DNA from 3 places in the Acholeplasma sp. ORD1043 genome. Region 2 is predicted to be linked to each of the others. Evidence: riboswitches for the same ligand, from Rfam matches in the RefSeq annotation. Region 2 holds a riboswitch; each other region holds the start of a gene.
The links. A riboswitch is a leader RNA that binds a small molecule or an ion and turns the genes downstream of it on or off. The one in region 2 is predicted to bind cyclic di-GMP.

Region 1 (3,294 bases), on a different contig from region 2:
TCCACCGTATCTTGCTGCAAAATTTGTACCAGATACTAAGTTTGATAATCTTTCACCAATTTGTTTTAAGACTTCATCTCCCACATCGTGTCCATAATAATCGTTTATCTTTTTGAAATCATCTAAATCTACTGCCACGATAGCAAAACTTTCATTATTTTCTAATTTTGAGTTAAATTGTCTTAAAAATAATCGTCGATTTGGTAATTCAGTCAATGAATCATAATATGCATATCGATCCAGTTTTTCTTTTAAATCATATATTTCTGTAATATCAGTTAATGATACAATTAATAATTTTTCTTCAAGTTCATCCACAATCGAAATAGAAAGTAATGAGTGCATAAGTTCTCCACTTTCTTTTAAGATTGGTAATTCTTTATTAAGAATTTCTCTCTTATTTAACTGATAATCCTTTGTATCTTGACGATCCTTGATTAAGCTAAATGCTTTGGCTTGACTATAATGTTTTCCAACTAAATCTTCACGTTGATATTCTAATTGTTTAATAAATGCTTCATTTACATCAAGAATTAAATCTGTTTCATATGAAATCATTAACATCGCATGCGGACTCTTGGTGAAAATTGTCTTAAATTTAGTTTGTTCTGAGTTAATACCTTGCCATGCTTTATCACTTACAAGTAAATTAAAGATCATAGCAAGTAAAGTAAATAGTATGTAATACACAAGAATAATTGTGTAGTCAATTGAATTAACTAAATGATAGTTTGCAACTTCAACATCAATAAAAAAAGCATTTACAATTCTTACAACAGCAATTAAACCAACAACTGCCATAAATGATGCAGTTATAATTGTATTGTTCTTACTCGGGCCTTCTTTTAATTTAAATAAAATAAATGAACCTCTAAACGTAATATATGAAACCGTAATATTTAACGAAATAATTTGATAGGTTAATTGATAATTAAATGAATTAAAGTAAATGATTAACAAGGTCGATAAAAAGATCAAAATATACATTTCAAAATAACTTACAAATCGGTCAAAAAAGCGATCTATACCACTAACTAAGCATAAAATACCAACCATAATCAGTACACCTGAAAGTGGTACGGTAAAATCCTTAACAACAGAATTGGAAAACATAGAAATAACTAATCCAAAAGTATGGATTATAATCCCGATGATCCATCCTCTAATCCCACGATACTTTTTACCCACTTTATGATAAGAGTGAGAAAGCAATAGCGATGTTGTCAGAGCAATTAAAAAGCACGCTAAAATTATGGCTGTATAAATCATATATCTCCCCTACATGATTTGCAGTATTACTAAAATTATAGCAAATATTTTTCAAAATAAATCTATAATACAATAAAAAAAGAACAAGTTCTTATTTTTATTCTGAATTAGAGGTTTAAGTATGTTATTTGCACAACTTTATAAATATTGTGATACAATAACGTTAGTAAAAAACATCAATCGGCAAACTTAGGGCAACCTAAGGACGCAAAGCTATAGGGTCTTTAAACGAGACAGCCAGTTGCAACTTCCAACGAAGTTAAAACTGCTGTCTTTTTTTAGGGGAAAATGACATGAAAGTTAAAATCCAGTTAACTATATTCATCATGTTACTCATCTTTATCGGGGGAACTACATTTGCCTTCTGGTCATACAGGAGTCTTTTTTCTTCTGAAACAAACAATACAATTACAATAGGTACTGGTAAAACTTCAATTACTTCTGTTGATTTTTCATATCTTGGAAATGAAACATATAGACTAGTCCCACTAGGTAGAGCTTCAAGTTCAGAGCCCGGTGCTGTCGAATTTGTTTTACTTGTTTATGAAGTAGAATGGACTCATAATGATGAACCCGATTTCGAAGGAACCATTTATGATTTAATCGTCTCAATTGAAAATATAACGCCAGAAAATGAAGTGTTAGAAGGACTACTTAATATCACTTTTCAAGTTGGTGGTGTCGAACCATCCAACTTAAGTGGAGAATCAAGTCTAGATAATACTAACGGGTCAATTGAAATTGATGGAGATAAAGTTAAAGTTTATATTTTAGTTACTTTAGATAATCCGGAATCCATCGGTGAGTATGATCAAATTGTTGGTGAAACAATCGTATTTGATGTCAAATTTGAAGTTATAAAACCTACTGTTTAAGGAGTATTCAATGGATTTTTCACGTTATAAAAAATTGAAGTATTTAATCATGTTTATGGTTTTATTATCATGTTTTTTAACGACGTCGATTTCCTTTGCTTATTGGATGAATTTAGTAATCGGAAATCCTTCTAATGCTACACATAATAATATATCAATTCCTTCTTGGAATTATTTAATTGATGTAGCACCATCAGGTATACCTGAATATGATCCAAATGGTACATATGCAAATGGAGATTTGGTATGGTATCAAGGTGTTATATATAGAATTAGTCATCAAGGTTATGGTGGTAAATTTCCACCTGGTGAACCATATGGTCCGTTTAAAGATATTACGATGTTTTATCTTTCTACAAACACATATGAAGTCGGTGAAGTTGTTGCCTATCAAGGTAACTTCTATCAAGTCTTGAATTCAGGAATTGCAAATGCTAGAACTCCAGATATTAGTTTAGGTTGGACGATTTTCAATTTTGCAATATTAGAATACAACACGAATTGGATATACGAAAATAATCACCACGTTATGTATAATGATTTAATTTATCGAGTTGCTGAAAAAGGATCTGCAAATAATGCTGCTAATCCAAACACACTTGAAGGTTGGGAAAGATATAAATTAGGTGTAAGACCGTATGACCCTACGATTAAATATATACTCGGTGATACAGTGGATTACAATGGTAGTCTTTACTATGTTACAAACGCCACTCAAGCTAATGCGAATAATCCTTCTACTTTAGTTGGATGGTCTACAAAAAATGCACTCATTCAAGAATTTGTTAATGGGAAATCTTATCCATTAAATACCCTTGTAAACTACTTTGGATACATATACGAAACTAAAAATCAATATTATTTTTCAGCATCACCAGCAGGACGTATTAATTGGGAACAAAAAAATGATTACTTCCCAAATTATGTTGCAGGTTCTCAGTATGATGCAAATGTTTATGTTAAATATAACGGCAATGTTTATCGTTCAAAACATAATAATTCAAGCGCACCAAATACAAGTGCATGGGAATTAGTAAATATTCTTCCTTATAATTCTTCAATTACTTATTCTCTTGGTCAATTTGTAACATATAATGGTAAATATTATAAAGTTGTGAATGCCGCAAGAGCGAATCAATATGAACCAGGT
Region 2 (3,294 bases):
TCAATGAAGAAGAAGAAAAATTGATTATGAGTTATGTCTCTAATCATATTAAATCAAGTCTTCCTGAAGAATCTGTGATCTCACAAGGTATTAAACCTGACCAATTCTATGTCTTTATTCCAGATAGTTTTGATCATTCTAAAATTATTTATCTGGCTAAACAAATTAAAAAAGATTCAGAACGTAAGGTGCATATCCTAGATAGTGTCACCATTAAGAAAACAGTAAGTATTTCAATTGCAACATTCCCGCTACACGGTAATACTAAAGAGCACTTATTCCAAGCATTAGATATTGCTATGTATATCGTTAAGAAAAATGGTGGTAATGATATTAAGTATTATTCAGAAGAACTGAATCAAGGTAAGGAATATCTTGATTTATATCATGAAATTAAAGAAGCAATTCAAAAAGAAGAATTCTTGTACTACTATCAACCAATTGTTTCAACTGAGGATAAAACTAAAGTGCTTGGGGTTGAAGCACTCTTACGTTGGCAACATCCAACAAGAGGACTCTTAGCACCAGGTTCATTCTTGAGTATGGCAGAACAATCTGGTGAATTAGATGAAATTGGTATTTGGGGTGTAGAACAAGCGCTCCTCTTACAAACTGATTTAAGTCAGCTATATCAAATCCATGACCTAGTGGTCAATATTAACGTTTCTCCTCGTCAGATTCTAAATGAAGAAACTTTTACAATCTTCCAAAGATTAATTCAAAAACATAGAACGAAAGCAGAATTAGTAGCGATTGAAATTCCAGAATTCTCGCTTTACAAACAAAATGAAATATTTAGACGTAACTTAATTAAAATTAAAACCTTAGGATTCCAAATTGCAATCGATATCTCAACGACAGATTATGACGTATTAGACATCGTAGAACGATTTAAGATTGACATGATTAAGCTCAATCGAGAGTTCTTCAAACTAGAAGAAAATTATAATAAACGTAAGTATTTAAAGATGCTTATTGATTTTGTCGAGTCACAGCAAATCAAACTGGTTGCAGAAGGTATAGAAACTGAAGAACAATTTCAGGATATGTATACAAAAGGCGTCTCATATGCGCAAGGTTATTTTATCGCAAAACCTTTAGATCAAACACAGTTATCGGCTTTCTTAAGACAATCTGAGGATTAGAAATTTGTCGCATACATTTTTGTTGACACTATAAAAAAACGTGATAAAATACTAGTATACGAAAAAGGCAAAGCTAGAGAAATCTAGTGACGCAAAACTATAGGACCTGTCAAATGGTAGCCAGTTGCCAACAATTTATGTGGCACTGGCTTTTTGTTTTTTAAACGAGGTAACGAGGTAACCATGGCGTTAAGTAAAGTATGGGGCATTGGTAAAACCGTTAGAAATGCCACTAAATTTTCCAAGTTAATATTCCTCTTCATTCCACTGTTTGGATTCTTATCCGTAACAATGGGGGTCGTATCATTTTATGGACAATACACTGGGGATATGTCAGTAGCAATTGATCAATTTTCTGACAGTTCAATTAGAATCTCAGAAGATTCAACATTTGCTGAATCACGTACTGTTCTAAGATATCCTGGGATGAGTTTTGTCAACCAAGCATCCTACGAAGGTGTGATGGCATTCCACTATCAAAATGTCATACAAACTCCTGGATATTACCTTCCTGATGTTAAAGATAAAGATAGAGAAGTTATTGCATTCACATTCTACTTAAAGAATATGAACGAGGCGGCAACCATCAACAGGTTGAATTATAAGATTCTATTTTTAGAAACCTCAAAACATATTGAAGAACACTTAAGAATTATGGTGGTCGTTGATAATGTTGCAGATGTCTATGAATATCAATCTTATCGAATCCCAGGTGTGCAGTCACTATCATTTGCATCAAGACAAGTTGCAGTTGATGGTAATATCTTCCAGTTAAAAGCTCAAAACACAGTTAAAATTAGCGTCATACTTTGGATTGATGGATACTTAGAAGATTATTTAAAGAGTATTGGTAAATACACCGAAGAAGATTTAATGGGTGGTAGACTAAAACTCCAAATGATTTTCTCGGTAAACGAAGAAGGCTCATAATGCTTAAGAAAATATATGCAGCGTTATTTGCACTCACGTTAATATCCATTACATTAACCACCTCAGTATACGCTTGGTTTAACACTTCAAAATCATCACTCGTTGATGGGGTTGAAATGGGAGTAGGAGAAGATGATAATTTGTACCTATCATTAGATGGTATAAACTATCACAAGAATATTACACAAGAAATGTTAAGGGAACATATCGGTAAGACAACTAGATTAACCAATATCACCTCACCGGATGGCAAAACCTTTTACGCAAGTCCAACATCTACAAGAGTTTATGCAGATCCAAGGACTGAATACCTCACATTTGATGTCTACTTCAAAGTGATTACCGATAATGAAAATGAAGCAGCGCATCAAAAATTTGTTTACCTAGCAGATAGGAAAACACCAAGTTTCGAACTTGCACCTAACACCAAAGGAACATTTGTTGTAAGTCGTGGTGTAAACTGGACATCACCAATAGATTTTAATGATGGTGACATATATGTCACAGCAGGAGAAAATCGCTTGTATCACGCGTCTGACGCTGTTAGAATAGGAGTTGTAAATGATGAACAAGAATTATCATTTATATATGACCCTTCTGAAAACGAAGCACGTGGATACGGAAAATTATTTGGAGCACTTGATTACTACGAAAGAAGATTAGGTGTTAGATTAGTACCACCTGAAGCACCAAATAATATGATTTATCGTTTATCTAACTTCTCACCACTACAAGATGATATCGCACTAGATAAAGTAAGTTTAGTCGCAGAAACTATCCTAGTGAATGAAGTAGATGGCATCTATGAATACAGAGGACATGCTACAGTGTCTATCTGGATAGAAGGATGGGATCCAGATTCCATGGATGCGATTCAAGCAGACGCTTTACTTATTAGCCTAAGATTTAAAGCGGCTAGATTTGAAAATTAATTAGGGTTATAAATGGTTAACAGCCAATAACAAGAAAATAGTTTATAAATATTAAAAAACATTCTCAAGGAGAGGAACAAATATGAAAAGTTTAACAACTAAATTCGCTTTATCAGTACTTTCATTAGTACTAACAGGCGTAGCATTATCAGTAGGTATCTACGCATGGTTCACAATTAACAACACAGCTGCAATTGATCCATTCAGTGCACAAGTTAGAGCTGGGGAAGGTATGTATATTTCTCTAGATAAAACTACTTGGAAGACTAATATTACAACAGCTGAAA
Region 3 (3,294 bases), on a different contig from region 2:
AAATCTTGGGGTGGGGTTGCAAGAAACATTGCTGAAAATTTAGCCAGATTGGAACTTGAACCGACCCTAATTACAGTACTTGGGGAAGATGCTCAAGATTTTCTGAACATGGCACGCGATATAAAGTTAAAGGTTTTATATCAAACTGTAAAACAAACTCCAAGTTACGTAGCAATTCATGATGATAAAGGTAATCTATTCACTGCGGTTAGTTCAATGGATCAACTTAAAAAACTTACACCTCAAGTGATTAGACGATATCAAGATCATATAGAAAAAGCGGATATTGTTGTATTAGATGCTAATCTAACTGAAGATACGATTGAATATATTTTTAAAACATTTAATAAAGCATTCTATGTTGACTTAGTAAGTAGCGCTAAAGCCGCTAAATTCATTCCTTATCTTCAAAAAATCCACACCATCAAAATTAATACTAATGAAGGAAAGATGATTACTGTATTTGATGACCCAATTCAAATTGGTCAAATTTTATTAAATAAAGGTATCCATAATATATTCTTAACTTTAGGAAAAAATGGTGTATATCAATTTACTCCAGAGTTTATTAATTTTTACCAAAAGTCATTTGATGGAGTGATCATTAATGACACTGGCGCAAGAGATGGATTCTTTGCAGGAACAATTTTTGCTGAAATAAATAATTTAGAACCACTAAAAACGGGAACAATTCTTTCACATTTTACACTTCAATCTATCGATGCTGTATATAAGAAATTAAAAGTGAACCAACTTGTTTCAATGGTGAAGGAGAAATAACATGAATCAATTTATCGATATTGCACCAAATGTATTAGACGCATTAAAAAAAATCAACCAGTTGTTGCTTTAGAGTCAACAATCATTTCACATGGGATGCCATATCCAAGAAATGTTGAAGTGGGTATGACGTTAGAAAAAATTATTAAAAATGCTGGTGCAACACCTGCAACAATTGCTATTTTAGATGGCAGAATTAAAGTAGGTCTATCACCTGATGAACTAACTAAATTAGGGTCAGTAGGTAACATTATGAAAGTTTCAAAACGCGATATACCTTATTGTATTACAAAAGGTTATAATGGAGCTACGACCGTATCTGCAACTATTTTAATCGCAGCAATGACTGGAATTAAAGTGTTTGCTACTGGTGGTATTGGTGGTGTTCACAGAAATGGTCAAGATACGTTTGATATTTCAAGAGATTTAGAAGAGTTAGCAAATGAAAATGTCTGTGTTGTTTCAGCAGGATGTAATTCAATTTTAGATATAGGTTTAACACTTGAGTACCTAGAAACAAAAGGCGTGCCTGTAGTTGGTTTTGGTACCGATGAATTCCCTGCATTTTACACTAAAAAATCTGGTTTTAGACTGGAATATCAATTAAACAAACCTTCAGAAATTGCTAAATTGTTACAAACCAAATGGACACTTCCGCTCCAAGGTGGTGTGCTTGTTGCGAATCCAATACCTAATCAATTTTCATTGGATGAAGCATTTATTAATTCTGAAATTGAGAAAGCATTAGCATCCGCTGAGAAAAATAATATCAAAGGCAAAGCAATCACTCCTTACTTACTTGCAAGCATTGAAAAATCAACTAAGGGTATTAGCTTAGATTCAAATATTCAACTTGTTTATAACAATGCTAAACTCGGTGCAGAAATAGCAATTGAACTTTCAAAACTTAATAATTTATAGCATATTCGGTACTTTGTCTCATTAAATATCCATTTTGTTTGCATATAAAACTATTTTTTATTATAATAATAGCAGTCATAAATTTAAGCATATTGTATCGGCAAACTTAAGGTAACTTAAGGACGCAAAGCTATAGGGCCATAACATTAACGTGGCAGCCAGTTGCAAATCACTTTTCGTGATTTCAATGGCTGCTTTTTATTTGTCATGGCTATTGGGGGATATGTATGACTAAAAGGTTAAGTACTGCACTTCTTGTGGTCCTAGCTATTGCTATAATGTACACTATTTCAATTTCGTTTTCATATTGGGCAGCGATTGAAAGATATGTTGATGTGTATATTGTTATTGACACGATTCATGAAGCTGAACTGACAGTGGATTTAAAAGAAGATAAATCTAATATCAATAAAAAATTAGTTCCAGCTGGTTATGTTTACTCAAGTGATGAAGTGGACGAAATTATCTTCACCTTTGAACTAGATATTAATGGCGAGGAATTACAACCCGGCATAGAACTTAATGTAACCATCCAAGTCAAAAATATATTAATTAATGGTGATCCTACCTACAGTTATTTAGTAGAGATCATTCTACCAAATGAAGGTAATCTCTTGATTGGAAACGATTCATTACTTGTAGTTGTTAAGGTTAGATTAACTGAACCAGAGACAAGAGAGATTGCTGAAGCAATTAGGGGTAAAAATATAACCTTTGATTTGCTATTTAACGTTGTTTCTTAAAAGTTTAAAAAAACTTAAGGATTAAAAAGGGAGAGTACAAATATGAAAAAGAATCAAAAATTAATGCTTATTGCATTATTCTTATTGGCAGTGGTATCAATCGGGATATCATATGCATTCTGGGCGAGTATCAATTTAGAAGCTGAAGAATCAGGGGAAATCACAATTGGTACAGGTTTAGTTGTTGAAGTATCTGCTTCTACTGCTGATGTTACTGATGGTGTTTTAGTACCTGCAGGTCAAGCTGAATTCTCATTAGAAGATGACGCTGTTGAATACATTATCTTCACATTCTCAATCGTATGGGAGTCAAACGATTTAGATAGTGAAGCAACTGGTACACTTGAAGTTGATTTTGAAAATGTTTCCTTTGGTGTTGTTAATGAATTAGTGAGTTACTTAAATCTTACTTACCAAATCGGTGGTACTGTGGTAAATGGTGTATTCCAAGCTGATGGTAGTGATGTGATTGAAGTTAATGGTGATGCAGTTACTGTTTATGTAAAAGTGACCTTAACTGAACCAGTTGAAATTGAAGATGAAATTACTGCTGAAGAAGCTCAAGAAGTTGCCGAAGCTATGTTTGGTGCAACCGCTACATTTGATGTCTTATTTACAGTTATCGAAGACTAATATCTAAATTAAAATAAACTAAAAAGTGGTCACAAGACCACTTTTTCGTAACATAATCTAATTTATGTTACAATAATCTTAGGATAAGATTACGTTTTTATAGGGGTATAAATATGGCGGATAAGTTTGATTCAAATAAATTAATTAGTATCATATTGTATAGTGTTATCGGACTTTTAGGTTTGTTTATTCTATCATTTATTTATTTACCAACAGT

Region 1: another riboswitch for cyclic di-GMP. It lies ahead of PG914_RS06745 (hypothetical protein); the one in region 2 lies ahead of PG914_RS01310 (hypothetical protein).
Region 3: another riboswitch for cyclic di-GMP. It lies ahead of PG914_RS05255 (hypothetical protein); the one in region 2 lies ahead of PG914_RS01310 (hypothetical protein).

The regions. Positions count from the first base shown of each region.
Region 1 covers NZ_JAQLOJ010000020.1:7,937-11,230, forward strand. The annotation lists gene PG914_RS06740 (diguanylate cyclase domain-containing protein) at 1-1,113, opposite strand, end outside; cyclic di-GMP riboswitch class I at 1,442-1,518, shown strand; gene PG914_RS06745 (hypothetical protein) at 1,563-2,144, shown strand; gene PG914_RS06750 (hypothetical protein) at 2,251-3,294, shown strand, end outside.
Region 2 covers NZ_JAQLOJ010000002.1:39,215-42,508, reverse strand. The annotation lists gene PG914_RS01315 (EAL domain-containing protein) at 1-1,145, shown strand, start outside; cyclic di-GMP riboswitch class I at 1,202-1,277, shown strand; gene PG914_RS01310 (hypothetical protein) at 1,329-2,075, shown strand; gene PG914_RS01305 (hypothetical protein) at 2,075-3,007, shown strand; gene PG914_RS01300 (hypothetical protein) at 3,090-3,294, shown strand, end outside.
Region 3 covers NZ_JAQLOJ010000012.1:4,600-7,893, forward strand. The annotation lists gene PG914_RS05245 (PfkB family carbohydrate kinase) at 1-780, shown strand, start outside; partial or broken gene PG914_RS05250 (pseudouridine-5'-phosphate glycosidase) at 782-1,701, shown strand; cyclic di-GMP riboswitch class I at 1,791-1,871, shown strand; gene PG914_RS05255 (hypothetical protein) at 1,929-2,444, shown strand; gene PG914_RS05260 (hypothetical protein) at 2,487-3,077, shown strand; gene PG914_RS05265 (S24/S26 family peptidase) at 3,191-3,294, shown strand, end outside.